DNA from 4 places in the Sphingomonas sp. LH128 genome. Region 3 is predicted to be linked to each of the others. Evidence: predicted binding sites of a transcription regulator. Region 3 holds the regulator's gene; each other region holds the start of a gene.
The links. The regulator LexA, encoded in region 3, represses DNA repair genes until DNA is damaged. The targets are predictions, from matches to a motif close to GTTCCNCNCTTGTTCT.
Positions count from the first base shown of each region.

Region 1: LH128_RS33555 (ImuA family protein) is a predicted target of LexA. The motif match lies at 3,624-3,639, and genes of this name have one in related genera.
Region 2: LH128_RS13250 (ImuA family protein) is a predicted target of LexA. The motif match lies at 2,221-2,236, and genes of this name have one in related genera.
Region 4: LH128_RS04685 (ATP-dependent helicase) is a predicted target of LexA. The motif match lies at 5,320-5,335, and genes of this name have one in related genera.

Region 1 covers NZ_ALVC01000220.1:21,003-28,618, reverse strand. Annotated here, with positions in the region: gene LH128_RS17805 (c-type cytochrome) at 51-461, opposite strand; gene LH128_RS17800 (DUF3422 family protein) at 637-1,926, shown strand; tRNA gene LH128_RS17795 (tRNA-Leu) at 2,031-2,117, shown strand; gene LH128_RS17790 (hypothetical protein) at 2,325-3,503, shown strand; gene LH128_RS33555 (ImuA family protein) at 3,668-4,402, shown strand; gene LH128_RS34640 (Y-family DNA polymerase) at 4,302-5,831, shown strand; gene LH128_RS17780 (error-prone DNA polymerase) at 5,828-7,616, shown strand, end outside.
Region 2 covers NZ_ALVC01000155.1:100-6,123, forward strand. Annotated here, with positions in the region: partial or broken gene LH128_RS13235 (hypothetical protein) at 1-119, shown strand, start outside; gene LH128_RS33405 (hypothetical protein) at 102-731, opposite strand; gene LH128_RS13240 (hypothetical protein) at 941-1,123, opposite strand; gene LH128_RS13245 (EcsC family protein) at 1,196-2,023, opposite strand; gene LH128_RS13250 (ImuA family protein) at 2,263-3,024, shown strand; gene LH128_RS13255 (DNA polymerase Y family protein) at 2,939-4,762, shown strand; partial or broken gene LH128_RS13260 (PHP domain-containing protein) at 4,759-6,024, shown strand, end outside.
Region 3 covers NZ_ALVC01000449.1:13,509-21,124, forward strand. Annotated here, with positions in the region: gene trpD (anthranilate phosphoribosyltransferase) at 1-76, shown strand, start outside; gene trpC (indole-3-glycerol phosphate synthase TrpC) at 87-878, shown strand; gene moaC (cyclic pyranopterin monophosphate synthase MoaC) at 895-1,380, shown strand; gene LH128_RS27795 (molybdopterin molybdotransferase MoeA) at 1,368-2,597, shown strand; gene lexA (transcriptional repressor LexA) at 2,698-3,390, shown strand; gene LH128_RS27805 (ComEC/Rec2 family competence protein) at 3,439-5,583, opposite strand; gene gltX (glutamate--tRNA ligase) at 5,719-7,170, shown strand; gene LH128_RS27815 (citrate synthase) at 7,182-7,616, shown strand, end outside.
Region 4 covers NZ_ALVC01000047.1:3,158-10,773, forward strand. Annotated here, with positions in the region: gene ccoP (cytochrome-c oxidase, cbb3-type subunit III) at 1-181, opposite strand, end outside; gene LH128_RS04660 (cbb3-type cytochrome c oxidase subunit 3) at 174-356, opposite strand; gene ccoO (cytochrome-c oxidase, cbb3-type subunit II) at 353-1,102, opposite strand; gene ccoN (cytochrome-c oxidase, cbb3-type subunit I) at 1,124-2,782, opposite strand; gene LH128_RS04675 (OmpW/AlkL family protein) at 3,206-3,904, shown strand; gene LH128_RS04680 (hypothetical protein) at 4,579-5,220, opposite strand; gene LH128_RS04685 (ATP-dependent helicase) at 5,338-7,616, shown strand, end outside.

The sequences.
Region 1 (7,616 bases), on a different contig from region 3:
CCGCCGCTGGGTCGCGGCGGACGGGCCTCCTTGAGAGTCGGTCGTGAAACTCAGCGCTGCTTCTTGAGGTAGTCGATGATTTCCTTGCGCTTCGCCGCGTCTTTGAGGCCGGGGAAGCTCATGCGGTTGCCGGGAACCAGCGCGCGCGGATTCTCCAGCCACTTGTCGAGCGTGGCGTCGTCGAGCGTCAGGCCCGACTTCTTCACCGCGTCCGAGAAAGCGAATTTCCCCTGGCCCATCTTATGGCCATAAGTCCCGAACAGGTTCGGGCCGAGCTTGTCGGGCGCGCCCTTGGCAACGTTGTGGCATACCGCGCAGCGTGCGAACGAGACCGGCGGCGCGGCCGGAGCGGCGGGGGCGGCCTCTGCGGTCGATGTCAGCGCGGCCTGTCCGCCGAAGCAGGCCACCAGCGCCAGCGCTCCCGCAGCGGCGAGGCCCATGCGCTTCTGCCTGATGTTCATGTCATGTCTCCCGTTATGCCTGTCCTGTGGCCTGTCGCTTTCGCACGGGGCATGGCGGGTCGATATTGGACTTTGGACCGGGCCGATATTCGACCAAGCGGCATCGTACCAAGGGTCACTTGTCCGCCTCCGCCCCGCAGGCGCAGTCTGGCGCCGGGCAAAAGGGGGAGCGGACTTGCTGAACGAGCACAAACTGCGCCGCATGGTAGTGAGCGAGATGCACTTGCGACGCTGGCCTCTGGTCCGCGCGCCGGCCTCGATCGTGCAGTTCGTGCGTGTGCTCGATGCCGCCGACCGCGAGGAGGAACTGGCGGCGATGCGCGCGCTGCCTTCGGCCGGGCCGATAGAGCCGTGCAGTCGGCCTCGCCATCTTTCCGGGACCCTCGCGCCGGGGCTCGCCTTCACATGGGAGCGGCACAGCGAGGCGAGCACGACGACGCTGTTCGTGACCGGCGGCGCGGCGATTCGGCCCGCTCTCAGCGATGCGCTGGCATGGGCGGGGAGCCTGCCGGGCAAGGTCATCCGGGCCTCGCGCGTGCAGCTGGTCGAGGATGAGGCGGCGGCGCTGGCGCTGCTGCCCGAACTCGGCTTCGCGGCGGACGACCTCGTCACCTGCTACATCGGCGATGCGCCCGGAGAACGGCAGGCGCGGATCTGGTCGGACTTCCGGCTGCGCGAGGACGGCTTCGGGGTGATTCTCGCGGCGGCGTGCGGGATGGCGCCCATTGGCGGGGGCGGTGCGCTCTCGCGCACGGTGCAGCGGCTGCAGGAGTTGGGCAACTACCGCAACCTCGCGCTGCTCGGCCTGCCTGTTGCGCGTGAGGGCTGGCGCGCGCTCGACCGGATCGAGGCGATGCTGGGCGAAACCAACCGCGCCGTCGCCCGCCCCGAAGTCACCGACGATGATCTGCTGGAGGACGTGACCCGCCTCTCGATGGAACTGGTGGCGCAGGCCAGCGCCTCCGATTTCCGCATGAGCGCGACCGCCGCCTACGCCACCATCGTCGAGGAGCGGCTGGCCGAACTCAACATCGCCGCGATCCCGGGGCAAGTCTCGCTGGCGGACTTCACCCAGCGCCGCTTTCTGCCCGCCGTGCGGACCTGCGCCGCGCATCGCCGCCGGGCCGAGCAGCTGTCGCAGCGCACGTCGCAGGCACTGGCGCTGCTGAGGGTGCGAATCGAGACGCGAATCGAGAACCAGAACGGCCTGCTCCTCGCCTCGATGGAGCGTAGCGCCTCGCGCCAGTTGCGCCTGCAACAGCTGGTGGAGGGGCTCTCGGTCGTCGCGGTGAGCTACTACGCGCTCGGCCTGATCGCCAAGGTACTGGAAGGCGTGGAGGAACTGGGCCTGAGGATTCACGCCCATGTAGGCACCGCGCTGCTGGCGCCGCTGGTGCTTGCGGGGGTGTGGCTGGCCATCCACCGAATGAAGCGGCGCATTCTCGGTCCGGAGGAAGGAAAATGACGCTGGATGAAAATAATCTGCAAGACTCACTTGCCGGGTCCGGATTCGTGCGCTAGTGGCGCGCTCCTGCCCCGGAGCGGATGCAAATCCAGCTCCAAGATTTAGCGGTCGTGGCGGAATTGGTAGACGCGCAACGTTGAGGTCGTTGTGGGCGAAAGCCCGTGGAAGTTCGAGTCTTCTCGACCGCACCAGGCAGTATTCGAACAGCACTGATCAGGGCCCTCGGGCTCCCCTCGCAAGAGGGGGATCAGCTGTTCGTATCCTTTTTCGACCAGAAGCATCTGCCTGCGGCGACCGGGATTATCCCCGACGCTGGCCATCGCCGCGTTCGGACGGACATGGGCAAATCTGCACGAATGTTCCAGAGTCGCTCCACATCACTGCTGTAACGAGGCGCAATGCCCTCCCGGAACGTCCATTCCCGTATCCACGTGCTTGCCATCGGCGGCGCGCATCAGTTCGGCCATATCGTGCCGGTCGCCTGTGAGCTTGCCCGCCGTCATCCGGGGCAGGTACGCCTGTTCGTTTCCGCCGAGGCCGAAGTGGCGGCGGCCATGGCCTATGCAGGGCAGGGCGCGGCGCCCGAGATCGTCGTCATGCGCCTGCCCGCCGTCACTGCGCTGCTGCCGGCCTCGATGCACAAGTTCGTGCGGCTTACGCTCTGGGCGAAGCGGCTGCGCGATGCGGCGGTGATCCTCTGCGCCGAGCGGACCTCCACCATGCTCAAGCGCCTGCCGGGGGATTGCCCGCCGATCCTTCACATCCCCCACGGAGCGGGCGACCGCGCGGTCGGTTTCGAGCCGCGCTTCCGCCTGTTCGATCACGTCATGCTGGCGGGCCGCAAGGACCGCGATCGCCTCGTCGAAGCGGGCTTCGTGAGAGCGCAGGACTGCACCGTCACCGGCCCGGTCAAGCTGGCCGCCGTGCTCGATAATGCGCAGGCCCGGCCACCGCTGTTCGACAACGCGCGGCCGACGATCCTCTACAACCCGCACTTCTCGAAGAAGCTCTCCTCGATCGAGGCGTTCGGGCGGGGGCTGATCGCGGCAGTGGCGGCGGACGGGCGCTACAACCTCGTCGTCGCGCCGCACGTGCGGCTGGCGAAGCGATGGTCGGCGGCGAAGCGGCGCGCGTGGGAGGCGCTGGCGATCCCGGGGCAGGTCACCGTCGATCTCGGCTCGCCGCGCTGCAACGACATGACCTATACGCTGGGCGCGGACCTCTACGTGGGCGACGTCAGCAGCCAGGTCTACGAATTCCTCGTCCGCCCGCGCCCGTGCCTGTTCGTCGATGCCAAGGGCGTCGACTGGCAGGACAGCGAGGACTACGCGATGTGGCACTTCGGCGAGGTGATCGCCCCCGACGCCGACCCCGTTGCCGCGATCGAGCGCGCCTTCGCGGCGCACGGGGACTACGTCCAGCAGCAGCGCGAGCGCATGACCTACACCATCGACGGCATCGCGTGGCTGGCTGACGGCACGCCGACTTTCGGCACGCGTTGCCCGGTGCGCGAGGCGGCAGACACGGTGGAACGGTTCGCGGGGCTGAGAATGAAGGCAATCGCGGCAATCGCTTGACCCCCAATTAGCGCGATTATCCACCTATCCTCGTCATCCCCACCTTCGCGGGGATGACGGGATGTGCTTACGGCCTTTCCGGCGGGGATCGAACGGCGGTGTGGACCTGCCTCCAGAATGGGAACATAAGAAGAACATAATTCCCGATTCGTAAGGCCCGTCCCATGTCCCGCCCTCAGGCCCCCGCCTGTATCGAAGATCCGCCCCCGGGCACGCTCCCACGCCTCGCCCGGGCGCAGCTGCACGAGGTCCATGCAGAGGCCGAGGACTGGGCCTCGGCGCTGGCTTTCGCCTTCGGCATGGTGGACGCAGAGAAGGCGCGCCCCGTCCTCCTGCTACGCCCCCGCCGCAAGGGCGCGGGCCTCGTGCCGTGCGGTGAGGGGCTGCGCGCGCTCGGCGTGGACCCGGCGCGGCTGGTGATCGTCGATGCCCGTAATGATGCTGCCCTGCTGCGCGCGGGGCTGGACGCGGCGCGCAGCAGCGGTCCGGCGGCGGTACTGATGGAAAGCTGGGGGGCGATGCGCGAATACGACCTCGTCGCCAGTCGCCGCCTGATCCTTGCGGCGGAAGGCTCGCGCATCCCGGTGGTGATCCTGCGCGGCGATGCCGAGCCCCGCTCCAGCGCCGCACATACCCGCTGGACGGTTTCCAGCGCCCCCTCGACCCCGCTGGAGATGCGCGCGCCGGGGGCCGCGACGCTGCTCGTCGAACTCGTACGCAGACGCGGCGGCCCGGCGGGGCAGCGCTGGCGGCTGGAATGGAATGAAGACCATGGTGGTTTCCGCGAACTCCCCCTCGATACCCGGCCCAGCACCGAAGAGCGCGGGCCGCCGCTACCTGGCACTGTGGTTCCCCTTTCTGCCGTGCGAGCGCGCGCGCCGCTCCGGCGTACTGCCTGACACAGACGCCCCGCAGGCCCTCGTCGCGCGCGATGGACAGGCGCTGCGCCTCGCTGCCGTGGACGTGACCGCGATGCGGCAGGGCCTGTCTTCCGGCATGACCCTCGCCGATGCGCGGGCGCGCAGCCCGGACCTTGCCATCGCGCCGCACGATCCCATCGCCGACGCGCGGGTGCTGGAGCAGCTGGCGGGGGCGATGATCGCCTTCACCCCGCTCGTCGCGCTCGATGCCCCCGATGGTCTGCTGCTCGACGTCACCGGCTGCGCGCACCTGTTCGGCGGGGAGGAGGCGCTGGTGCGCCGCGTGGTGAAGGAGGTCGGTCCGACTACCCGCCACGCCCTCGCGCCCCATTCCGCCGCCGCCCGCGCGCTTGTGCGTTTCGGTGGAGGGGCTGACGTGCGCACCCTCCCGGTCGCCGCGTTGGAACTGGACGAGGGCGCGCTCTCCGGCCTGCGCCGTGCGGGCCTCGAGACGCTGGGCGACCTTGCCGCGCGGCCGATGGCGGGGCTGGCGGCGCGCTTCGGGGAGCTTGCGGTCAGCCGCCTGCGCGCCATTCTGGGAGAGACCGGCAGCCCGGTCATCCCCGTCCGCCTGACCGAGCCGATCCGGCTGGAGACGCGCTTTCCCGAACCGCTGGGCCGCACCGACGATGCGCTGGAGGTGGTCGAGGACATGCTCGCGCAGGCCGGGCGCACGATGGAGCAGCGCCAGCTGGGCGGGCGGCGCTGGGCGGTCACGCTCCACCGCAGCGACAACCAGCGGCGGCGGCTGGTGGTGGAGACGGGCCTTGCGGTGCGCGATCCCGCCGCCGTCATGCGCCTGCTGCGCGAGCGGATCGACACGCTTTCCGACCCGCTCGACCCCGGCTTCGGCTTCGATGCGATCACCCTGGCGGTGCTCCACGCCGATCACTTGCCCTCGCGCCAGATCCTGCTTGAGAGCGGCAAGGAAGAAAACGCCGATAATGTTTCGGCGCTGGTGGACCAGCTCAGCGTGCGGCTGGGCGAGGACAGCGTGCGCCGCCTGATCCCGCGTGACCGCCACTTGCCCGAGAAGGCGCAGGCGCTGGTTCCTGCGCTGCGCCTGCGCGGTGCCGCATGGCCGGAGCCCGAAGACATGCCGCCCCGCCCGCTGCTGCTGCTCGACCCGCCGCAACCGGTCGAGGTGATCGCCGGTGTCCCCGACAGCCCGCCCCAGCGCTTCCGCTGGAAGGGCCGCCTCCACGACGTCACGCTGGCCGAGGGACCGGAGCGGATCGGCGCGGAATGGTGGCTGAAACGCGGCGGCCACATGCCGGGAGGTGCGGGGGAAACGCGCGACTACTACCGCATCGAGGACGGCGCGGGCCGCCGCTACTGGATCTTCCGCCACGGCCTGTTCAGCGAGAAACCCGACCCGCGCTGGTATCTCCACGGCCTGTTCCCGTGAACTTCGCCGAACTGGTCACCGCAACCAACTTCAGCTTCCTGCGCGGCGCCTCGCCGGGGGAGGAGATGGTCGCGCGCGCGCTGGCGATGGGCATGGCCGGCATCGGCATCGCCGACCGCAATACGGTGGCGGGCGTGGTCCGCGCCCATCGCGCATGGAAGGAGATGGGCCGGGCGAAAAGCGGGCTGCGCCTGCTGGTCGGCGCGCGGCTGGTCTTCGCCGACGGCACGCCCGACGTCGTCGCCTACCCGATGACCCGCCACGGCTGGGGCCGCCTGACGCGCCTGCTCACCGTGGGCAACCGCAAGGCGAAGAAGGGCGAGTGCGAGCTGCATCTGAGCGACCTTGCCGAGCACGCGCAGGATCTGGCGCTGATCGTGATGCCGGGAGATGGGGACGCGGACGAAGCGCTGCTCGCCACCCTGCGCGGTTTGACGCCGAAGCTATGGCTCGCCGCCACGATGCCGCGCGCGGGCCGCGATGCGCGAGTGTTGGCGCAGCGCATGGCGTTGGCCGCCCGCGCGGGCGTGCCGCTGATCGCCACCAACGACGTGCTCTACGCGACGCCGGAGGACCGCCCGATGCAGGACGTCCTCACCTGCATCCGCGAGGGACTGACCGTCCAGACCGCCGGCCGCCGCCTCGCCGCCAATGCCGAGCGGCACCTCAAGCCTCCTGCCGAGATGGCCCGCCTCTTCCGCGCCTGCCCCGAGGCGCTGACGGCGACGCAGGACCTCATGGCCTGCGTGAAATTCACCCTCGACGATCTCAAGTACGAATACCCCCACGAACCTGTCCCCGAAGGCTGGGAGCCGCAGCCGTGGCTGGAACATCTCGTCATGGAGGGTTCGCGCAAGTGGTTCCCCGATGGCCTGCCGCCCAAGTACCAGGAGACGCTGGACGAGGAATTCGGTCTGATCCGCGAACAGAAGATCGCGTACTACTTCCTCACCGTCCACGACATCGTGCAGTACGCGCGCGGTCTGGAGAAACCGATCCTGTGTCAGGGACGCGGCAGCGCGGCCAACTCGCTGGTCTGCTATTTCCTCGGCGTGACCCCGATCGACCCGGTGCAGGAAAAGCTGCTGTTCACGCGCTTCCTTTCCACCGAGCGCGACGAGCCGCCCGACATCGACGTCGATTTCGAGCATTCCCGCCGCGAGGAAGTGATGCAGTACATCTACCGTCGCTACGGCCGCGAGCGCGCCGGGATCGCCGCGACCACGATCTGCTACCGCCAGCGCAGCGCCATCCGCGAAGTCGGCAAGGTGCTGGGCATGAGCGAGGACGTCACCGCGCGGCTTTCGGGCACCGTCTGGGGCAGTTGGGGCGGCGACGAACTTCCCGAAACGCGGCTGACCGAGGCGGGCTTCGACCCCGGTAATCCGCAGGTGGAGCGCTTGCGCGACATGGTCGGGCGGCTGCTCAACTATCCGCGCCACCTGTCGCAGCACGTCGGCGGCTTCGTGCTGAGCGAAGGGCGGCTCGACGAACTGGTGCCGATCCACAATGCGGCGATGGAGGACCGCACGTTTATCGAGTGGGACAAGAACGATCTGGAATCGCTCGGCCTGATGAAAGTCGACATTCTGGCGCTCGGCATGCTGACGGCGATCCGCAAGAGCTTCGACCTCCTGCGCGATCACGGTTTGCGCGATCTGGAACTGGCCACCGTCCCGCAGGGCGACAAGCCGACCTACGACATGCTGTGCACCGGCGACAGCATCGGCACCTTTCAGGTCGAGAGCCGCGCGCAGATCGCGATGTTGCCGCGCATGAAGCCGC
Region 2 (6,024 bases), on a different contig from region 3:
CCAACAAGCTGGCCCAGCGTCGTATCCAGCCCGCCTACATCATCGCCTGGTCATGCTGGAGACGAGCGCATCAGGCTGCCGCACGGCGCGCTCATATCAAGTCAAAAATGCAACTGTAATGCTAGAACATCGCGCTCGAGATTGGATGCCACGGGAACGAACCGCCGGGCCTGATAGACTGGCTGGGCGTAGCCGCGGATCGGGCGCGCGTCTTCATTTTCGGCAAGTTCGCACACCACGAGAACGAGGAAGGGCCCATCGACACCCGGCGGGACGTCTATGGTCTCGCGGACACGCAACGGCGGGGCGTTTTCAGTGTAGAGCAAGGGAGAGCGGACGTCAGTCGCGTAAATAGTAAGGAAGCCCTGTATATGCTGTCCTTGTAAAGCCGCAGCGCGCAAGGCCCTCGTGACGGTACCGCGACGGTAAGCGAGCACATGGGTCCAGAACGCTTCTGCCAGAGGGATACCAGGACCTACAAGAAACTGGTTGCTTGCCTCCATGAGCGCCCCAAAACCGTCATGGATTGAAGGTGGATGAGCGGCTGAGGCAGGTGCCGCAATCACATTGCATCCAGCAGCCGCCATGAGATGGGCGAACAATTCCGAAAGCGAGGGGCGCTTTTGCACGGCTGGCGCCGCGGCAGGCATGAACGAGGGAATGTCGCCATCGAGACAAACGGTAAAGACCGGTTGCGTGCAAGGCGGTAATGGCTCAAGCGCGTCATCCATCGAGTTTCTCCCGCTGGCAGCCAGAGGCCGAGGATGATCAAATCCTTTCATGGTCGCACGCGACTGACAAGCGCTACCGCGTAGCCCGCAAGCGGGCTGGGGAGGGAGCTGCTTTACGTCGCGTGGGCGCATCAGCCGCCTGCGCTCTCAGACGGCGCTGGTGCGGTGACGGATCGTGACGGCGCCGAAACCGGCGCCGTCAATCGTTATCAGTACGGCTTTTCAAACTGCTGATAGGCTGTCCGGCTGCCGAGATCGTTGATCTCGCCAGCGCGCTGGTTGTGGAAGCGGGCCTGGCACTGCAGGCGAGCGGCTTCGCGTTCGGTGGGGTGGGTCGAGGTGTTGGCGGCCTCAAACGCGCGATGATTTTCCTGCCCTGGGACGTAAGGCAAAGATTGTCTCGCAGCTTACATCCGGGAAAATTCCAGGACAGACGATACAGGCGTGTCGGGAGGCCGGCGCTTTCATCTGGATTCGCCCTTCGGTTTGTGTGTTTGGTGGCGAATGTCGGTCAGGACCCGCTCGAAGCAGGCGCGCACCGTCTCGGGATCGTGATCGCGCTCCAGCCTGCGCAGGCGGAAGTGGACGTGTGCCATCTTCTGGTAATACGAAGTGAAGGCTGGATTCAGCACCGCGCCGACCGCCGCGCTCACCAGCGGCACCGACTTGGCTGCGGCTTCAGCGGTGACGGTGGGCAGCAGACGCGGGACGACGACGCGCAGCATCGCTTCCAGCGTCTTGCCGCGCAGCGCCAGCCTCGCGCCGAAAAGGCCGGTGTCGACGTCGTCGTCCTCGCTCAGCGGGCCGCCGAAGCCGAACACACCAATGCATTGCAGACGGACGGCCTCGTCCTCGATGTCCTCGCCATAGCCGAGCGCGATCTCCTGGATCGAGCGAAGGATGAGCGTGGTTGTCACGCCAAGGTCCAGCGCCAGCGTCGTCAGGCCGCCGACGCCGCCAATGGCTCCGCTGACCGACGATGCGACTTGATGCCAGCGGTCTCCCGCGCACTTGGCGAGCACGGTGTTGAGGTAGCTGCGTGATTCCGGTTCGGCCTGCGTCCCGCTGGCGGCGGCGTAGGAGGTGCGCAGCGCTATGTCGGTCGCCTGCGCGGCGGCGGCCTGCCAGCCTTCCGGCACTTTGCTGAGCGCGCTTTCGATCTTGTTGCCCAGCATGTTCGACAGCTTCACCACCGGCCCGCTCGCCTCGCGGTAGTTTTTTGCAATGCCGCGAAGTTCCGCGACCTCCTCGTCGTTGAACGCCGCGCAGGAATTTCCCAGTGTCATCGTCATCGAACCTTGAACTTGAACTGCATCGTTCGCCCATCCGGTTTGTTCCCATACGCATTCCTTTATGCCGCCTCCAAACCAACAGTGAGGGGCGGCTTAGGATTTGCGAAGCCCGCAGGTATGCGCCGTGTGCACAGGCTTGTCCCCATGTCGCTATCCGCTCGTCCATCAAACCGGTTGACCGTACCGGCCTCCAGGTGAGAACATAAGAGTAACATTTCTGAGTCTTTCAAAGAATCACCATGTCCTTGGTTTCATCGCTTACGCATCCGGGCATCGATGCCCTCCGCGCGCTGGCGACCCCGCTGGCTGATCATCGGACCATGCCTTTTGGTATCGATGCTCTGGATGGCCGCCTCGGATCCGGCGGTTTGCGCGCAGGTGCCCTGCACGAGGCCGCTGCGCTCACGTGCTCGCTGGTCGATGACGCGGCGGCCACGCTTTTCCTGGCCGGCATCGCTGCGCGCGAAGCCCGCTTGGCCGCAGCGCCGGTCCTGTGGGTCAGCTGCCGCAATGACCTCTATGCCCCCGGCCTCGAACAGGCGGGCCTGGCTTCCGCCGACGTCATTCATGCACAGCCGCGCGACGATGCAGTATTGCTCGCCGTGGTCGAGGATGCTGTACGCGATGGAACGCCGGCCGCCGTGGTCGCCGAAGCCAGCAAGGTCTCGATGGTAGCTACCCGCCGCCTGCAGCTTGCTGCCGCCGAGGCTGACATCCCGGTGCTCCTGCTGCGGCGTCACCGCGGCCGGGATCGTGACCCGCTCGCCGATCCATCCGCGGCCTGGACGCGCTGGCGGATCGCCAGCGCACCGTCCGAACTGCTCGGCATCGCGGGAGTCGGGCGCCCGCGCTGGCTGGTCGAACTCGCACGCCAGCGCGGCGGCGAAGGCTTTTCCCTGATTGTGGAGGGGTGCGATGCGACGGGTCGTCTCGCTGTTCCTGCCGTTCCTGGCCATCGAGCGGCTGAGACGGCAGGATCGGTTCGCCGCGCCGCGGCCTGAGCCGCGCGCACTCCAGCTTCCCGTCGACGACAACCCTGGTGCCTGCTCGGTCCCTCGCGGCGGCGGATGGCGGCCGGGTGCCCGGTGGGCACGCGAGCGGCAGAACGCAGCAGGGCAGGGGGCCGTCCAGGGGGAGGACCGCACACGCCTGGATGTCGAGCGTGAGATCGCGGCGCTGCCGCTGCACGCGAGGCCGCCGATGCGAGAGCTCGGACGGCGCTCCGAGACGGCAGAGCATCCGTTCAGGCGAACGGTCTCTTCAGTGGTCGCGCAAGAGGTCTGCGATGCACCGCCGGTCATGGCTGCCCCATTGGCGCTGATCGGCAAGGTCGGTCGGCGCGACGAGATCGTTTCGGCCTGTCCGGCGGCAAGGGCATTGGGCATCCATGTCGGCATGGTGGCAACCCATGCCCGCGCGCTCGTCTCCGATCTCGACTTCCGCGCCTCCGAGCCCGAGGCCGACCAGGCGCTGCTCGATCGCCTCGCTTTGTTCGGCATCCGCCGCTGGTCGCCGATCGCCGCGGTCTCGCCGTCTGACGGCATCTGGCTGGACCTCACGGGCGCCGCGCACCTGCATGGCGGGGAGGAGCGTTTCTGCCAGCGGCTGCAGGCCTTCTGTCGCCGCGCCGGGTTCACCGCGCGCATCGCAATTGCCGAGACCGCGGGCGCCGCGCACGCGCTGGCCCGCTATGGGCGCGAGGACATCGCCATCATCCCACAGGGCGGCGTGCTGAAAGCCCTGTCGCCGCTACCGGTCGCGGCGCTGCGCCTCGAAAGCGGCGCTCTCGTCGCCGCGCGCAAGTTCGGCTTCGAGACGATTGCCGACCTGCTGCCCGTCGCGCGCGGGCCCCTGGCACGCAGGCTGGGTCTCGCCGCCATCGATCGGCTCGATCAGGCGCTCGGCGGGAAGGCCGAGCCGATCACGCCGCGTGAGGATATCGTCACCCCGGCGGTCGAGCGTCGTTTGCTCGAACCGATCGGCACGGCCGAAGCGATTGCTCAGGTCATGCACGACCTGCTGAGGGATCTGGCAGAGGTGCTGCAGCGCAAAGGCCTGGGCGCGCGCTCACTGCGCTTTTGCGCCTTACGGATCGACGGCGGCGAGCAGGTGGTGACGATCGGCACTTCCCGGCCGAGCCGTGAGGTGGCGCACCTGCTGCGCCTCCTGAAGCTCAGAATCGAGCGCATCGATCCTGGCATGGGTCTTGAACAGTTCAGGCTGTTGGCGCCGCATACCGAGCCGCTCGATGCCGAGAACCTGGGGGCGATCCTCGCTGGGGAAAGTACGCTGCGCGATCCGGCGCGCCTGGTCGACGTCGTGGCAGGCAGGATCGGACCGGGCGCGGTTTTCCGCATTGCGCCGGTCGAGAGCCATGTGCCCGAACGTGCCGTGAGGCCGACCAGCCCGATCGCGACAGCCGGCTCCTGGCCGGCGTGGCAGCGGCCGGTGCGGTTGTTCGCGCGGCCCGAGCCCTTGTCGCGCGTCATCGCACTGCTGCCCGATCAGCCTCCGCGCCGTTTCGAATGGCGCGGACGGTCCTACACGGTCGTGGCCGGCGACGGGCCCGAGCGCATCCATGGCGAGTGGTGGCGGCGCAACGGTGAAGTCTGGGCCGTGCGCGACTACTACCGGGTCGAGGACGAGGGGGGCGGGCGCTACTGGGTGTTCCGCCGCGGCGACGGCGTTGCCGGCGAGACCGGCGATCTCTCGTGGTGGATGCACGGGGTCTTCGCATGACCGCCTACGTCGAACTCCAGGTGCTCACGCACTTCTCGTTCCTGCGCGGGGCGTCGAGCCCGGACGAGCTGTTCTCGGTCGCGGCGAAGCTCGGGTATTCCGCCATCGGCATTGCCGACCTTGGCAGTGTCGCCGGGGTGGTCCGCGCCTGGGAGGCGGAGAAGGCCACCGGGGTACGCCTCATCGCCGGAACCCGGGTCGATCTGTCCTGCGGTCGCCGGCTGCTCCTTTACCCGACTGACCGGAAGGCGTGGTCGCGGATCACGCGCCTCCTCACTATCGGTAAGCGCCGGGCGGGGAAAGGGGCTTGCCTGCTGCACTGGCCCGAACTCGAAGCCTGGTCCGAGGGCGTGATCGCCATTCTCCTGCCGCACGAGGCGGATGCGGATAATGCTGCGGCGCTCGCCGATCTCCGATCCGTCTATGGCAGGCGAGCGCATATGGCGCTGTTCCAGCGCCGCCGCCCGGGCGATGCCGTGCGGATCGACGCGCTGGCGCGCCAGGCGAGGGAGGCCGGAGTGCGCGCCGTCGTCACCGGCGACGTGCTTTACCATGCGCCCGATGCCCGGCTGCTGCAGGATGTGGTGACCGCGATCCGGCATAATTGCCGAGTCGACGACCTTGGCTATCGCCGCGAGGTCAACGCCGATCGCGCGCTCAAATCGGCAGAGGAGATGCAGCGCCGTTTCGCTGCGTATCCCGATGCCCTGCGAGCCAGCATCGATATCGCGAATGCCTGCACATTCTCGCTCGGCGATCTTACCTACCACTACCCGCAGGAGAAGGTAATCGAGGGCCTGACGGCGCAGCAGGCGCTGGAGACAATGGCGCACGAGGCGCTGGGCGCCATGTTCGGCGGCGATCCGCCGCAGAACTACCGTGACCAGATCGCGCATGAACTGAAGCTCATCGCCGAGCTGAACTACGCGCCCTATTTCCTCACCGTCCATTCGATCGTTGCAGAGGCGAGGCGGCGGGGCATCCTGTGCCAGGGGCGCGGATCGGCGGCGAACTCCTGCGTCTGCTTCGTGCTCGGCGTCACCTCGATCGATCCGATCAAGCACGAGTTGCTCTTCGAGCGCTTCGTCTCGGGCGAGCGGCGCGAGCCCCCCGACATCGACGTCGATTTCGAGCATGAGCGCCGCGAGGAGATCATCCAGTGGATATTCGATACCTACGGGCGTGACCGGGCGGCATTGACGGCGGTCGTCACCCGTTTCCGCGCGCGCGGTGCGGTACGCGATGTCGGCAAGGCCATGGGC
Region 3 (7,616 bases):
AGAAGCGGCAGAAACGATCGACAAGGGCCTCGCCAAGGCTTTGCTCGACTGCTGGATCGCGGCAACCCGCGCCTGACGAGGATTCCATGTCCGATAAACTTACCGAAATCTGCGATACCAAGCGCGAGGAAGTCGCCGCCCGCAAGCCGCTGGCCACGATCGCCGATCTCGATGCCCGCGCTACCATGCAGACGCCCCCTCGCGGCTTCGAGGCGGCACTGCGCGCCAAAGCCGCGACCGGCTACGCCTTGATTGCAGAAATCAAGAAAGCATCGCCTTCCAAAGGATTGATCAGAAGCGACTTCCAGCCATCACAGCACGCGGTCGCCTATGAGCGGGGCGGCGCCGCGTGCCTGTCCGTGCTCACTGATGCTCCCTACTTCCAGGGCCACGAGGATTTCCTCATCCAGGCCCGCGCCGCCTGCAGCCTTCCGGTGATCCGCAAGGATTTCATAGTCGATCCCTGGCAGGTCGCCGAAGCGCGCGCGATCGGTGCCGATGCCATCCTCATCATCGTCGCCGCACTGGACGACGTACTGATGGCGGAAATCGAAGCCGCTGCGATCGAGCGTGGCCTCGACTGCCTCGTCGAAGTTCACAACGAATCTGAAATGGAGCGTGCAAGTCGTTTGAAATCGCGCCTTATTGGCGTGAACAACCGTGACCTGCGACGTTTCGCCACCGATATCGGCACGACTGAGCGCCTCGCCCCGCTGGCGCCGGAAGGCACGCTGCTGGTGAGCGAAAGCGGCATCAACATCCATGCCGATCTGGTACGCCTGTCCTCGTGCGGCGCCCGGACATTCCTCGTCGGCGAAAGCCTCATGCGCCAGAACGACATCGAGGCAGCCACGCGCGCGCTACTAACCGGAGCCTGAACGCCATGGGTTCGCGATGAGCAAGTCCCTCACCCACATCGACCCGGACGGCAACGCGCGCATGGTCGACGTTGGCGCTAAGGCGGAGACGCAGCGCATCGCCGTGGCGTCCGGACGCATTTCCATGAGCGCGGATGCCCTTGCCGCGATCCGCGCCGGGAATGCTCCGAAGGGTGACGTGCTTGGAACCGCGCGCATTGCTGGCATCATGGCGGCCAAGCGGACGGCCGATCTCATCCCCATGTGCCACCCGCTGCCGCTCGATGCCGTAAACCTCGACTTCGCTTTCGAGGATAATGCTATCCGCGTCATCGCGAAGGCTTCGCTGACCGGTCGCACCGGGGTAGAAATGGAAGCGATAACAGCAGCTTCTATCGCACTTGTCACAATTTACGACATGGCCAAAGCGCTCGACAAGGGCATGGTGATCGGAGACATCCGCCTGGTCGAGAAAATCGGCGGTAAATCAGGTCATTGGAAGATGGACGGATGGGCCGAATAAACGGCTCCGCGCCGCTCTCTCTGGAGGAGGCACAAGCTCGCCTCCTCGCGCTCGTCACCCCGCTGTCGATAGAGCGTGTCGATATCGAAGGCGCGCTCGGCCGTTACCTGGCTGAACCGCTGCACGCCAGACGCACGCAGCCCTCCGCAAATCTGTCAGCCATGGACGGCTACGCCGTCACGGCAGGCGATCTGCGCGGCCCCTGGAGGATCGTCGGTGAAAGTGCCGCCGGGCATCCTTATGCCGGCCCGCTCTCGCAAGGAGAGGCAGTCCGAATTTCGACGGGCGCGATGCTGCCGCCCGACGCGGCGGCCGTCATAATTCAGGAAGACCTGACACGCGAGGGCGCGAACCTGATACTTTCGGGCGAGCCGCCCGCACCGGCGCACAAGCACATCCGCCATTGCGGGATGGATTTTGCCCAGGGCGCGGAAGTCCTGCCCGCTGGTCTGCACATCGCGCCCGCGCAGATGGCGCTGGCGATCGCGGCCGGCCATACGCATCTTCCCGTGCATCGCACACCGCGCCTGACCGTGATCGACAGCGGCGACGAACTCGCCTCCGATCCGGAGCGCTGTGCACCGCACCAGGTTCCCGCCAGCAACGGCGCGATGCTGACGGCCATGGCGCGTTCGCTGGGCGTGGATGCGCGGCGGATCGGCCCGGTGCCCGATACGATCAAGGCAATAACCTCCGCTTTCGAAGCATCCGCCGATGCCGACCTCATCGTAACGAGCGGCGGCGCTTCGGTCGGCGATCACGACCTCATTCGTCCGGCACTCGAAAGCTGGGGCGCGGGCATCGATTTCTGGCGTGTCGCGATCAAGCCCGGCAAACCAATCCTAGTCGCCACCCGCGACGTGGCAGGACGCCGTCAGATCGTGCTGGGCCTGCCGGGCAATCCGGTCTCCAGCTACGTCACCGCTTACCATTTCCTGCTCCCCGTCCTGCGCGCGATGCAGGGGGCTGCGCGCCCCTTGCCCATGCGGCTGACAGCCCGGCTGGCCATGCCGCTGCACCCAAGCGGCCGTCGCCGGGAATTCCTGCGCGGTTGGTGGGACGGAGAAAATGTGACGGTAAGCCCACTGCAGGACAGCGGCGCCCTGTCGTCCCTGGCGGCAAGCAACGTACTGGTCGATCGGCCGGCGCTGGCCGGTCCGGCACAGGCTGGCGAAGAAGTCCGGATATACTTGCTCCAGAACGGCGGTATTGCCTGAAGTATCGGCAATTGGTTGCTTGATTGTTCCCTCAATGTTCACTACCAGAACAAACGCGATCAGGGTTTGCCTGGTTCGGAGGTCACGAGAAGGCAGCGACATGTTGACGCGCAAGCAGCACGAATTGCTCCGGTTCATCCAGGTCCGGCTTGAGGAGACAGGCATCTCCCCCAGCTTCGAGGAGATGAAGGAGGCGCTCGACCTCAAGTCCAAGTCCGGTGTTCACAGGCTGATTTCCGCACTGGAAGAACGCGGCTTCATCCGCCGCCTTCCCAACCGTGCACGTGCGCTCGAAGTCTTGCGCCAGGCCGATGACACGGGAAGCAAGGCCCTGCGTCCTTCTGCAGCGAACAGCAATGATGGAATGGCGCGTCCGCAGACGCCGCGTCGTTCCGTCGAAGCCGCCAACGACGTTATCGAGATCCCGCTGCACGGGCGTATTGCCGCAGGTGTGCCGATCGAGGCTCTCGAAGGACAGTCCATGTTGCCTGTCCCTGCCGCCCTGCTTGGCTCCGGCGAGCATTACGCGCTCGAGGTCTCCGGCGACTCGATGATCGAAGCGGGCATTCTGGATGGTGATTTCGCCCTCGTGAAGCGCACGAATGCCGCTCGCGACGGCGAGATCGTCGTTGCCCTGATCCGCGGGGAAGAGGCGACCCTCAAGTACCTTCGGCGCGAGGCGGGAATGGTGCGGTTGGATCCCGCAAATGCCGCTTACGAACCGCAGATTTACGGTGCGGACGAAGTGGAAGTGCAAGGCAAGCTCGCCGGCCTGCTTCGACGGTACAACTGACACGGCCACGCTGCGCCATGAAGGCCTTGGCGCAGCAGCAACCGGTAATTACTGCGATTTGCGCGGCGCAGGAGCATTCCTGTAACGGTGAACAGGCCGGGGACGCCACCAGCCGTGTTCACCTTGGGTCTGGGCTACCGTATCGATACGGGCCTTGCCCAGATATACCGCCAGCCCGCCGGTCTGCCCAAGCGATCCTCGATCGGCCTTGAACCAGCGCGGCTTGCAACTGCGCGGCAGCCAGCGATCCGATATGACGATGTCGCTGCGTTCGCATGCAGCGGCGAGCGACCGTTCCGCAACGGCATCGCGGCCCCGCGAAACCAGCACATGCCATGTGGTGCCGGAGCGTCTGACCGGCAAGGCGCAGAAATCACGGTTGCAGCGAGCACCCGGGAACTTGTCGAACGTGACCGGATCGGCCTCGATCCCGGCGAATTCCATGAGATTGTCCCGGGCGTAGCCGCTTTCGCTGTTTCGAAGCAGGTAAAGCCGTTTCCCGCCATCTTCGACCAGCCCGACATGACGACCATCTCCGGACACCAGAATGTCCGCCGCCGGTGCGGTCGCCAGCAAGAACACACCGACCGAGGCGATCGGTAGCCCGGCCCAGCGAATGCGGCCGCTCCAAAGGCCCATCCACAGACCTCCCGCGACGAAAAGCAGGAATGCCCAGGTGTCTGTACCGGGAAGCAGGTTCACAGCGCCCGGTCTCGACGCGAACCAGCGGGCCAGGCCGACCAGCAGGTCTATCGAGATTCCGGCGAGCCACCAGACCGGCCCGCCCAGCCCGGCGATATCGAGGACCAATGCACAAGCCAGCAAAGGCATCACGACAAAGGTAGACAGCGGAATTGCCGCCACGTTGGCCAGCGCTCCATACACTCCGGCGCGGTGGAAATGATACAGGCCGATCGGCATGAGCGCGAGGTCGATGACCACGCCCGTCAGCAGCAGGAGGGCAAGATGGCGAAGCCCGGTCATGGCAAGCCCTTCGTCGCGCGGTCCAAGGAAGTGCCGCACGGGCTTGGCCGTACTGACGGCGATCAGCGCCAGGACCGCGCCGAAGCTCAGTTGGAAGCTCGGCCCGATCACCGCCTCCGGCCAGAGCAACAGGACGCAGAACGCCGCCACCGCAAGCATGCGCAGGGACAAGGGCTCCCGCCCCAAAGCCAGTGCGATCAGGACCAGGAGGGAGCCGATGCAGGACCGAACGGTCGGAACTTCCGACCCGGAAAGCAAAGTGTAAGCGACGCCTGCAGCGGCCCCCGCACCGGCCGCGACGACCGGCAGCCTCACCCTCAGGGCCACCCACGGGAACAGCGCCAGCAACCGGATGACCAGTAGATAGACCGCCCCGACCATCGCGCTGACATGCAGGCCGCTGATCGAGAGCAGATGCGCCAACCCCGAGTCGCGCATGGCCTGGTCGTCAGCCTCCGTAATGCCGCCGCGATCGCCGGTGACGAATGCAGCGGCGATGCCCGCTCGTTCGTCCCCGATGCGGGCGCGAATATGGTTCGTCAAAGATTGTCGGATATCCAGCAATCCCCACTCGCTTCGCTTGCCTTTCCGGACGACCTTCACCTCACCTGTGACCGAACCGCTCGCGGCGATGCCTGTGAACCAGGACGTGCGCGCAAAGTTGTAGGCGCCGGGCAGCATGGGCGGCGCCGGCGGCATCAACCGTGCCCGGAAAGCCACCAGATCGCCGACCGCGATCCCGGTCGTCGATCCCTTGCCGGGAACGTTGAGCCGGACCTTGATCGCGTTGCCGGGCGAAGCGTCATGGCCGAAGCCGCTCAGGGGGTCACGCATGGCCAGCAGCAACCTGTCGCGTCCCAGGGCCGGCTGCGATTCGATCGCCAGAACCTGCGCGCTGAAATTGCCCGATAGTGGGCGCTCGATGGCGGGTTGCCCCACCAGTTCGGAACGCGCCCAGACGACGAGGCAACCGGCAACCACCACCAGCGGCAACAGCGACAACGCCCGACCGAGATGCGGGTAAACGACGCGCAAGGGAAAGGATGCATAACAAATTGCACAAATTGCAACAAGAGCGCCGCAAAGGCCTGCCCAGGCAGGTGCCGAAGGCAGCCAAAACCACGCAATTATGCCGGTTGCGAAGGCCACCGTCACCCATGGTGCGCGTTCGAATTCCGCCCCGGAAAGAAATCGCTCGACGACTGCCAAAACCCTCGACAAGAGGCCCTTGGCGGTCCATGGCCCATGCTGCAATGCAGCGGTTCCGGGGCTTTCCGGAGGCGGAATTTCACAAGTTGCGGCGTGGGTCCCCATTGCCGCCAATAGGACAGGAAGGTCGGGTAGATGGCAAGCGGTAGTGCATCGGGCGAAGCGACTGGCAAAAAGGCCGTCGTAACGCGCTTTGCTCCTTCGCCGACCGGTTACCTTCATATCGGTGGCGCTCGTACGGCACTGTTCAACTGGCTTTTCGCGCGCCGTCATGGCGGCAAGTATCTGCTGCGTATCGAGGATACCGATCGCGCCCGTTCGACCGAACCCGCGATCGACGCGATCTTCGACGGCTTGTCCTGGCTGGGCCTCGACGGTGACGAGGCGCCGGTGTTCCAGTTCGCCCGCTCGGACCGTCATGCCGAAGTCGCCGCGCAGCTGATGGAAAACGGCCACGCCTATCGCTGCTACCTGACCCAGGAAGAACTCGCCGAGCGCCGCCAGAAGGCGCAGGAAGAACGCCGCCCGTTCCGCATCGACAGCGAATGGCGCGATGCCGATCCCGCGACCTGGCCGGCCGACCGTTCCTGGGTGGTGCGCGTCAAGGCCCCGCGCGAGGGTTCGACGACGATCGAGGATCTCGTGCAGGGCACGGTCACCGTGCAGAACGAGGAAATCGACGACTTCGTCATCCTGCGCGGCGACGGCACCCCTACTTACATGCTGGCCGTGGTGGTGGACGACAACGACATGGGCGTAACGCACGTCCTGCGCGGCGACGATCACCTGAACAACGCCTTCCGTCAGCTCGTCGTCATCAACGGCATGGGCTGGGACGTGCCGGTCTACGGCCACGTGCCGCTGATCCACGGCTCGGACGGCGCCAAGCTGTCCAAGCGCCACGGCGCGCTGGGTGTCGATGCCTATCGCGACGAAATGGGCCTGCTGCCCGAAGCCGTGTTCAACTACCTGCTGCGCCTCGGCTGGGGCCACGGCGATGAGGAAATCATCAGCCGCGAGCAGGCGATCGAATGGTTCGACATGGTCGATGTGGGCAAGAGCCCCTCGCGCTTCGACCTTGCCAAGCTTCAGAATCTCAACGGGCATTATCTGCGCGAGGCCGACGACGTGCGGCTTGCGGGCCTCGTCGAAGCGCGCCTCGATGGCGTCGACGGCGATGAGCCTGCCGACCTGCTGGTCCGCGCGATGCCCGTGCTCAAGGTCCGTGCCAAGGACCTCAACGAACTTGCAGAAGGCTCTGCCTTCCTCTTCGCCCAGCGTCCGCTCGCCATGAGCGAGAAGGCGCTGGCGCTCCTGACCGATGAGGGGCGCGAGCGCCTCGCCGCGATCCATGAGCGCCTGTCCGGCCAGGCCGACTGGACTCTCGAGGCATTGGAAGCCAACCTGAAGGCAATGGCCGAAGACCTGGGACTGGGTCTCGGCAAGCTCGCGCAACCCTTGCGGGCAGCCCTGACGGGTCAGACGACCTCGCCGGGGATATTCGACGTACTGGTATTGCTCGGACGGGAAGAGAGCCTCGCGCGCATCGGCGAGCAGGCTCAGGTTCCCGCCGGGTCGCAGTCATAAGGAGATAATTGGTGGGTGATCAGGCTAAACTGAGCGTCGGCGGCGCGGAACATGACTATCCCGTTCTCAAGGGAAGCGTGGGTCCGGACGTCATCGACATCCGCAAGCTCTACGGCCAGACGGGCGCGTTCACGTTCGATCCGGGCTTTACCTCGACCGCGAGCTGCGAGTCGGCGCTGACCTACATCGACGGCGACGAAGGCGTTCTGCTGCACCGTGGCTATCCGATCGGCCAGCTGGCCGAGAACTCCTCGTTCATGGAAACGAGCTACCTGCTGCTGAATGGTGAACTGCCGAGCAAGGACGAGCTTGCCACGTTCGAGAACACCATCACGCGCCACACCATGCTGCATGAACAGCTGGCGACGTTCTATCGCGGTTTCCGCCGCGACGCGCACCCGATGGCGATCATGTGCGGCGTAGTCGGCGCGCTTTCGGCATTCTAC
Region 4 (7,616 bases), on a different contig from region 3:
GCATCGGCCACGCCGGATAGACCACGCTGTAGCCCAGCGCGAAGACGATGCAGGCGTAGAAGGTCCAGAGCCACCAGCGCGGCAGCGGGGTGTTGAGTTCCTCGATCCCGTCCCACTCGTGGCCGACGGTTTCCGTGTTCGTGGCTTCGTCGAGGCGTCCTTTTGGATGATGCTCAGCCATCGTTCTCGTCCTTGAAGATCATCGTCGCGGCGGCGTCGTTCTTCGCGCGGTGGCCGGGCCGGAAGGGCCAGGCGATCAGCACGACGAACACCACCAGCATCGCCAGCAGGCCCCAGCTGTCGGCCAGATGCCGCAGCATGTCGTAGGTGGAGTGAGTGCTGAGAGAGAAGGTCATCGGCCCTTCTCCTTCGCCAACTGCTCCTGCGCGGCGGCGGCGTTGACGTCGACCATGGTGCCCAGCACCTGCAGATAGGCGACGAGCGCATCCATCTCGGTCACGCGGCTGGGGTCGCCGTCGAAGTCGCGGATCTGCGCCTTGGGGTAGCGCTTGAGCAGGTCGCCGGGATCGGCTTCCGGGTCGGCCTGCGCGTTGAGGTCGGCCAGCGCACTGGTGATGTCGCGGTCGGTGTAGGGCACGCCCACGCGGCGCAGCGCCGTCAGGTTCGCGGCCGGGTCGGCGACTTGCAGGTCACGCTCGGCGAGGAAGCCGTACTTCGGCATCACCGATTCGGGCACGACGCCTTCGGGGTTCGTCAGGTGCTGGACGTGCCAGCTGTCCGAATACTTGCCGCCCACCCGCGCAAGGTCCGGCCCGGTGCGCTTGGAGCCCCACTGGAACGGATGGTCGTACATCGATTCCGCCGCGAGGCTGTAGTGGCCATAGCGCTCCACCTCGTCGCGGAAGGGGCGGATCATCTGGCTGTGGCAGACGTAGCAGCCCTCGCGCACGTAGATGTCGCGGCCCGCCTGCTCCAGCGGGGTATAGGGGCGCACGCCCTGAACTTTCTCGATGGTGTTGTCGATCCAGAACAGCGGCGCGATCTCGACGATGCCGCCGATGGCGACGACGACCAGCGCGCAGATGCCCAGCAGGGTGATGTTCTTCTCGAGCGTCTTGTGGCGTTCGACGATGGTGGTCATGGTTCTTGTCCCTGTTCGTCGTCAGTTCGCGAGGATCGGGCGGCCAGAAATCGGACGATCCTGCGCCGCGTCGTAGGCGGCATCGCGCAGGGGCTTTTCCTCACGCAGCTTGCCGAGGATCGTGGCCCAGACGTTGACCGTCATGATGACCCCGCCTGCGAGGTAGAGCGCGCCGCCGAAGGCGCGCAGCGCATACATCGGATGGAGCGCCGCCACGGAGTCTGCGAAGGAGTTCACGAGGTAGCCGTCGGCCCCGTATTCGCGCCACATCAGGCCTTGGGTGATGCCCGCCACCCACATGCTGGCGGCGTAGAACACGATCCCCAGCGTCGCGAGCCAGAAGTGCCAGTTCACCATGCGCAGCGAGTAGAGCCGCTCCCGGCCCCACAGGCGCGGCACGAGGTAGTAGATCGCGCCGAAGGTGATCATCCCGTTCCAGCCCAGCGCGCCGGAGTGGACGTGGCCGATCGTCCAGTCGGTATAGTGCGAGAGCGAGTTGACGCTCTTGATGCTCATCACCGGGCCTTCGAAGGTGCTCATGCCGTAGAAGGCCAGCGCCATCACCATCATGCGGATGATCGGATCGGTGCGGACCTTGTCCCAGGCGCCGTTGAGCGTCATCAGGCCGTTGATCATGCCGCCCCAGCTCGGCATCCACAGCATGATCGAGAACACCATGCCCAGCGTCTGCGCCCAGTCGGGCAGCGCGGTGTAGTGCAGGTGGTGCGGCCCCGCCCAGATGTAGAGGAAGATCAGCGACCAGAAGTGGATGATCGACAGTCGGTAGGAATAGACCGGCCGCTCGGCCTGCTTGGGCACGAAGTAGTACATCATGGCCAGGAAGCCGGCGGTCAGGAAGAAGCCCACCGCATTGTGGCCGTACCACCACTGCACCAGCGCCCCCTGCACGCCCGCGAACAGCGGGTAGCTCTTGGAGCCCAGCAGGCTGACAGGCAGGTCGAGGTTGTTGACCACGTGCAGCATCGCCACGGTGACGATGAAGGCAAGGTAGAACCAGTTGGCGACGTAGATGTGCGGCTCGGAGCGCCTGACGATCGTGCCGACGAAGACCGCGAGGTAGCAGACCCACACGATGGTCAGCCACCAGTCGACGTACCATTCGGGCTCGGCGTATTCCTTGCCCTCGCTGATGCCGAGGAGGTAGCCGGTGGCGGCCAGCACGATGAACAGCTGGTAGCCCCAGAACACGAAGCGGGCGAGGCCGGGGAAGGCCAGCCGCGCGCGGCAGGTGCGCTGGACGACGTAGAAGCTCGTCGCGATCAGGGCATTGCCGCCGAACGCGAAGATCACCGCCGACGTGTGCAGCGGACGCACCCGGCCGAAGTTGAGGTAGGGCTCCAGATTGAGCCAGGGCCAGGTCAGCTGCGCGGCGATGAACACGCCCGCGAGGAAGCCCGCCATGCCCCAGAACACCGTGGCGATCATGCCCCAGCGGATCGGGTCGTCGTCATAGCGGCCCTGATCGGGGAAGCGCAGCACGCCGCGGGCGATGCCGTCGTAGTCGGCGCCGCGCAAGGTGAACCACAAGGCGGTCATCGCCGCGATGGCGACGATCCCCATGTGGATGGCGAAGCCCTGATCCACCGCCAGCGCGGAGGCCATCACGGCAAGGAAGAGCACGGCAAGCCACACGCCTGCCCGCGCCAGCACCGAAACCATAAGCTGTCTCTTTTCGAGATGAGTTGCTGATCAGGGTCCGCCTTGGGCGCTGGAGCCGGGAGTCGCATTGACGGGGATCAAAAACCCTCGTCGTTCCGGACCTGATCCGGGACCGCTGGCCGTGAACGGCCCGCCTCGCGGTGCGCGCAGCAGGGGCTTCGACAAGCTCAGCCTGAGCGGTGTTGAGAGGAGAGGTTATCAGTCCCGCTCAGGCTGAGCTTGTCGAAGCCCCCGCCGGGCAGCACGCGCCTAAAGACAGCCACCGGTCCCGGATCAGGTCCGGGACGACGGGGCGACAGCAAAATTCTCCCCGACTTGCGCCCGATCAATTCATCCCGGTTGCATGAAGCGCAAACCGCAAGGGCCGCTCAAGAGGGGGGACATGCATGGTGCAGCCCCGGCGGTCATTCGAAAGACAGCGATATGCGCAAGATCACCCTGCTCGCCGCCGCGCTTGCGGCCACTGCCTTCACCACGCCCGCGATGGCCGGAAGCCCGGACGGCAGGTTTCAGGTCAAGGTGCTGGGCACGGCAGTGCTGCCGGACGGCGGGATCGACAAGGTCAAGTCGATCGATTCGGGCCTTGCCACCACGCTCACCGGCATGGGCGTCACCGACGTCGACGCGAAGGCGAACGACAACGTCGTGCCCACCCTCGCGGTCGAGTATTTCTTCACCAAGGCCGTCTCGGTCGAGACGATCTGCTGCTTCACCCAACATCACGTGGGCGGTGCGGCGGACCTTGCGGGCACGCGGCTTGTCGATCACGTGCTGATCCTGCCCGCGACCGTGACCGCCAAGTACCACCTCGACACCGGCACCCCGATCAAGCCTTATGTCGGCGCCGGCCCCGCGCTGTTCTTCGTGTTCGACGAAAAGCCCGGCGCCACCGCGCAGGCGCTCGGCGTGGACAAGGTGAAGATGTCCAATTCCTTCGGCGTCGCGCTGCAGGCGGGCGTGGACATCGCGCTCGGCCAGAGCGGCTACGGCGTGACGCTCGATGCCAAGAAGTACTTCATCAAGCCGACCGCCAGCTTCTATGCCGATGGGGCGAAGGTGCTGGAAACGAAGCACGACCTCGACCCGTGGGTGCTGAGCGCGGGCCTGTCGTACCGGTTCTGAGCGCGCTCGTCCTTGACAAATATAACCACATGGGTTATATAGCCCAGCATCCGGAGCGGCGAATGATCACGTCGCTCCGGTGTATCGGGTCGGCGTCGTGGGCCGGGATGCGGTTTCAGCCGTAGCTACGCAAACCACGCGTCCGTTCGAAGACCCGGACTGTCTCTGCGCTACCGGAAACGCCGTCCATACGTTCCTGCGACACACGGCAGGACTTGGGACGGCCATCCCGGATAGCCTTCGGCCGATAACGATGCGAACCCTAACGACGGCCACATGGGACTTTCCGATGGAATACAGGTCGAGCCGGGCTGCACCGTGAGTTACCCGGCCGCTCGCCAGAGCTTCACGGAAAACAAAACCCCGCGTCCCTGCTTGGACGCTCCCGACGCCGACCCGATGTTCACTTCGGTTGCGTTGAATTCCCCGGCGTAATGCCCGCACTCGCCAGCGGGCGTTTCCGCGTGCGCTAACTGCACGCACAACCCCGTCATCCCAGCGAAGGCTGGGACCGCTGGTCGTGTAAAGCCCAACCCTCAGCAGGGCGTCCTGACGATAATTGGCCGTAACAGGCCAGCGGTCCCAGCCTTCGCTGGGATGACGGGTTTTGTGGGATGACGGGCTTTGTTTGCAAATTCCTCCCCGAGCTTGTCTCGGGAAGGAATTTACGCGTCCTACTTCCCGCCGCGATTGCGGCAGGCATCGGTCACCGTCTTGCTGCAGACCGGATAGGTCTTGTCCATCGCGGTCGCAGGCGGCGGGGTCAGCGCGCCCTTGTACGGACCGCCCTGATAGGTCTCATCCGCCGGCATCGCCGGGCGCGCGGCCTGGTTCGCGGCTTGCGGATCGGGGACGCCTTCGGTCGGCACGCCCGGTCCCGGAGGGTTGGCCTGCCCCGGAGGCGTCGCAGGCGTCTCGCCCTTGAGCTGCTGCAGCACCGAATTCCAGGCCATCTGCCGCTGTTCGGGTGTCATCTTGTAGATCTGGCCGCGCTGGTCGGCCGTCAGCGCCCAATAGCCCTTTTGCTGATCCATGCTCAGCGTCCAGTAATAGACCTTGTAGTCGTTCGGCCAGCTTTCGTAATCGGACTTCTGCGCCGGGGTCCAGCTGTCGTACGTGGCCTGTTGCTCGGGCGTGAGCGTCGGCGCGGCCGCGCTGGAGGCGGCCGGAGGCGGCATGGCCGGAGCCGGAGCAGATGGCGGCGCGGCGGGCATTTCGGAAGCGGCAGGGGCGGCAGGGTCGCTCTGGGCATGGATGGCGGCGGGGACCACCAACAAGCTGAGGGCAGCAGAGCCGGCGAGCAGAACTTTACGCATTTCTCACTCTCCGTTTATGTCTTCGTTGTGATCGAACGACGAAGCGCACCGGCAATTGTTCCTCCGCTGCGACGAACCGGGCTTGCACCGGGCCATGCCGTTCCCTAGTTGTTCACGGTGAACAACCTGCAAGCCCCCTCCTCTGATCCGCTGATCGACGGCCTCAACGATCCCCAGCGCGAGGCCGTGCTGACCACCGAAGGCCCGGTGCTGATGCTGGCGGGCGCGGGCACCGGCAAGACGGCGGCGCTGACCCGCCGCCTCGCCCATCTCGTACACAGCCGCCTTGCGTGGCCGAGCGAGATCCTGTGCGTCACCTTCACCAACAAGGCCGCGCGCGAGATGCGCGAGCGGGTTGGCCACCTGATCGGCCCGGCGGTGGAGGGCATGCCCTGGCTCGGCACCTTCCACGCCGTCGCCGCCAAGATGCTGCGCCGCCACGCCGAGCTGGTGGGCCTGCAGAGCAACTTCACGATCATCGACACCGACGACCAGCTGCGCCTGCTCAAGCAGCTGATCCAGGCCGAGGGGCTGGACGAGAAGCGCTGGCCCGCGCGCCAGCTGGCGGGCTGCATCGACCGCTGGAAGAACCGCGGCCTGAACCCGCAGGACCTCGACGCCGGAGAGAACGAAAGCTACGCCAACGGCAAGGGCCAGAAGTTCTACAAGCTCTATCAGGACCGGCTGAAGGCGGTGAACGCCTGCGATTTCGGCGACCTGCTGCTGCACATGCTCAACATCCTGCGCACCCACCGCGATGTGCTCGAGCAGTACCAAAACCGCTTCAAGTACGTCATGGTGGACGAATATCAGGACACCAACCAGGTCCAGTACTTGTGGCTACGCCTGATCGCGCAGGGCCGCCAGAACATCTGCGTGGTCGGCGACGACGACCAGTCGATCTATTCCTGGCGCGGCGCCGAAGTGGCCAACATCCTGCGCTTCGAGAAGGACTTCCCCGGCGCCAAGGTCATCAAGCTGGAGCAGAACTACCGCTCCACGCCGCAGATCCTCGCCGCCGCCTCGGGCCTGATCGACGAGAACACCCAGCGCCTCGGCAAGACGCTGTGGACCGAGCGGCACGCGGGCGACAAGGTGCAGGTCGTCGGCGTCTGGGACGGGCCGGAGGAAGCCCGCCGCGTCGGTGACGAGATCGAGCGGCTGGAGCGTCAGGGCGCCCCGCTCGACCAGATCGCCATCCTCGTGCGCGCGCAGTACCAGACGCGCGAATTCGAGGACCGATTCATCTCCATCGGCATGAAGTATCGCATCGTCGGCGGCTTCCGCTTCTACGAACGCGCGGAGATCCGCGACGCGCTGGCATACTTGCGCGTCATCGCCCAGCCCGCCGACGACCTCGCGTTCGAGCGCATCTACAACGCCCCCAAGCGCGGCCTCGGCGCCAGGGCACTGGAGGCGCTGCACCGGCTGGCGCGAAATCGCGGCATCCCGCTGTCGAACGCCGCGATCGAGATCGCCGACACCGACGAACTTCCCGCCCGCGCGCGCAACACCTTCCTCGCGCTGATGCGCGACTTCGCGCGCTGGCGCGACTTGTCCGCCACCGAAGGCCCCGCCGACCTCTTGCGCACCGTGCTCGACGAATGCGGCTACACCGACGCGCTGCAGGCGGAGAAGACCGCCGAGGCCAACGGGCGGCTTGAGAACCTCGTCGAACTGGCGCGCGCGATGGAGGAATACGACAGCCTCGGCGACTTCCTCGAACACGTCAGCCTCGTCATGGACAACGAGAACGCGGCCGAGGAGGAGAAGGTCACGATCATGACCATGCACGGGGCGAAAGGGCTGGAATTCGACAACGTGTTCCTGCCCGGCTGGGAGGAAGGCGTGTTTCCCTCGCAGCGCTCGCTCGACGAAGGCGGCCTCGCCAGCCTGGAGGAGGAGCGCCGCCTCGCCTATGTCGCGATCACGCGGGCGAAGAAGAAGTGCACGATCCTGCATGCGGCCAACCGGCGCATCTATGGCCAGTGGACCAGTTCGATCCCCTCGCGCTTCATCGCCGAACTGCCCGAGGAGCACGTCGATTCCGAGACGACGCTGTCGGGCGGCGCCTCGCTGTGGCGGGCGCAGTGGTCGGAGCACGCCGATCCCTTCGCCGACGTGGCGCGGATGCAACCCTCGCGGATCGTCACGCGCGGCCCCGGCTGGCAGCGCGCTGCCGCCAAGGAATACGACGCCAGCCCCAAGCGCGTGGTCGAAAGCACCCGCTCCGCCGCCAGCTTCGCCGCCAAGCCGCGCTCCGACATCGCCGTGGGCGCGCGCGTCTTCCATGAGAAGTTCGGCTACGGCGCGGTGATGGCGCAGGAAGGCAACAAGCTGGAGATCGAGTTCGAGCAGGCGGGCAACAAGCGCGTGCTCGACAGCTTCGTGAAGCC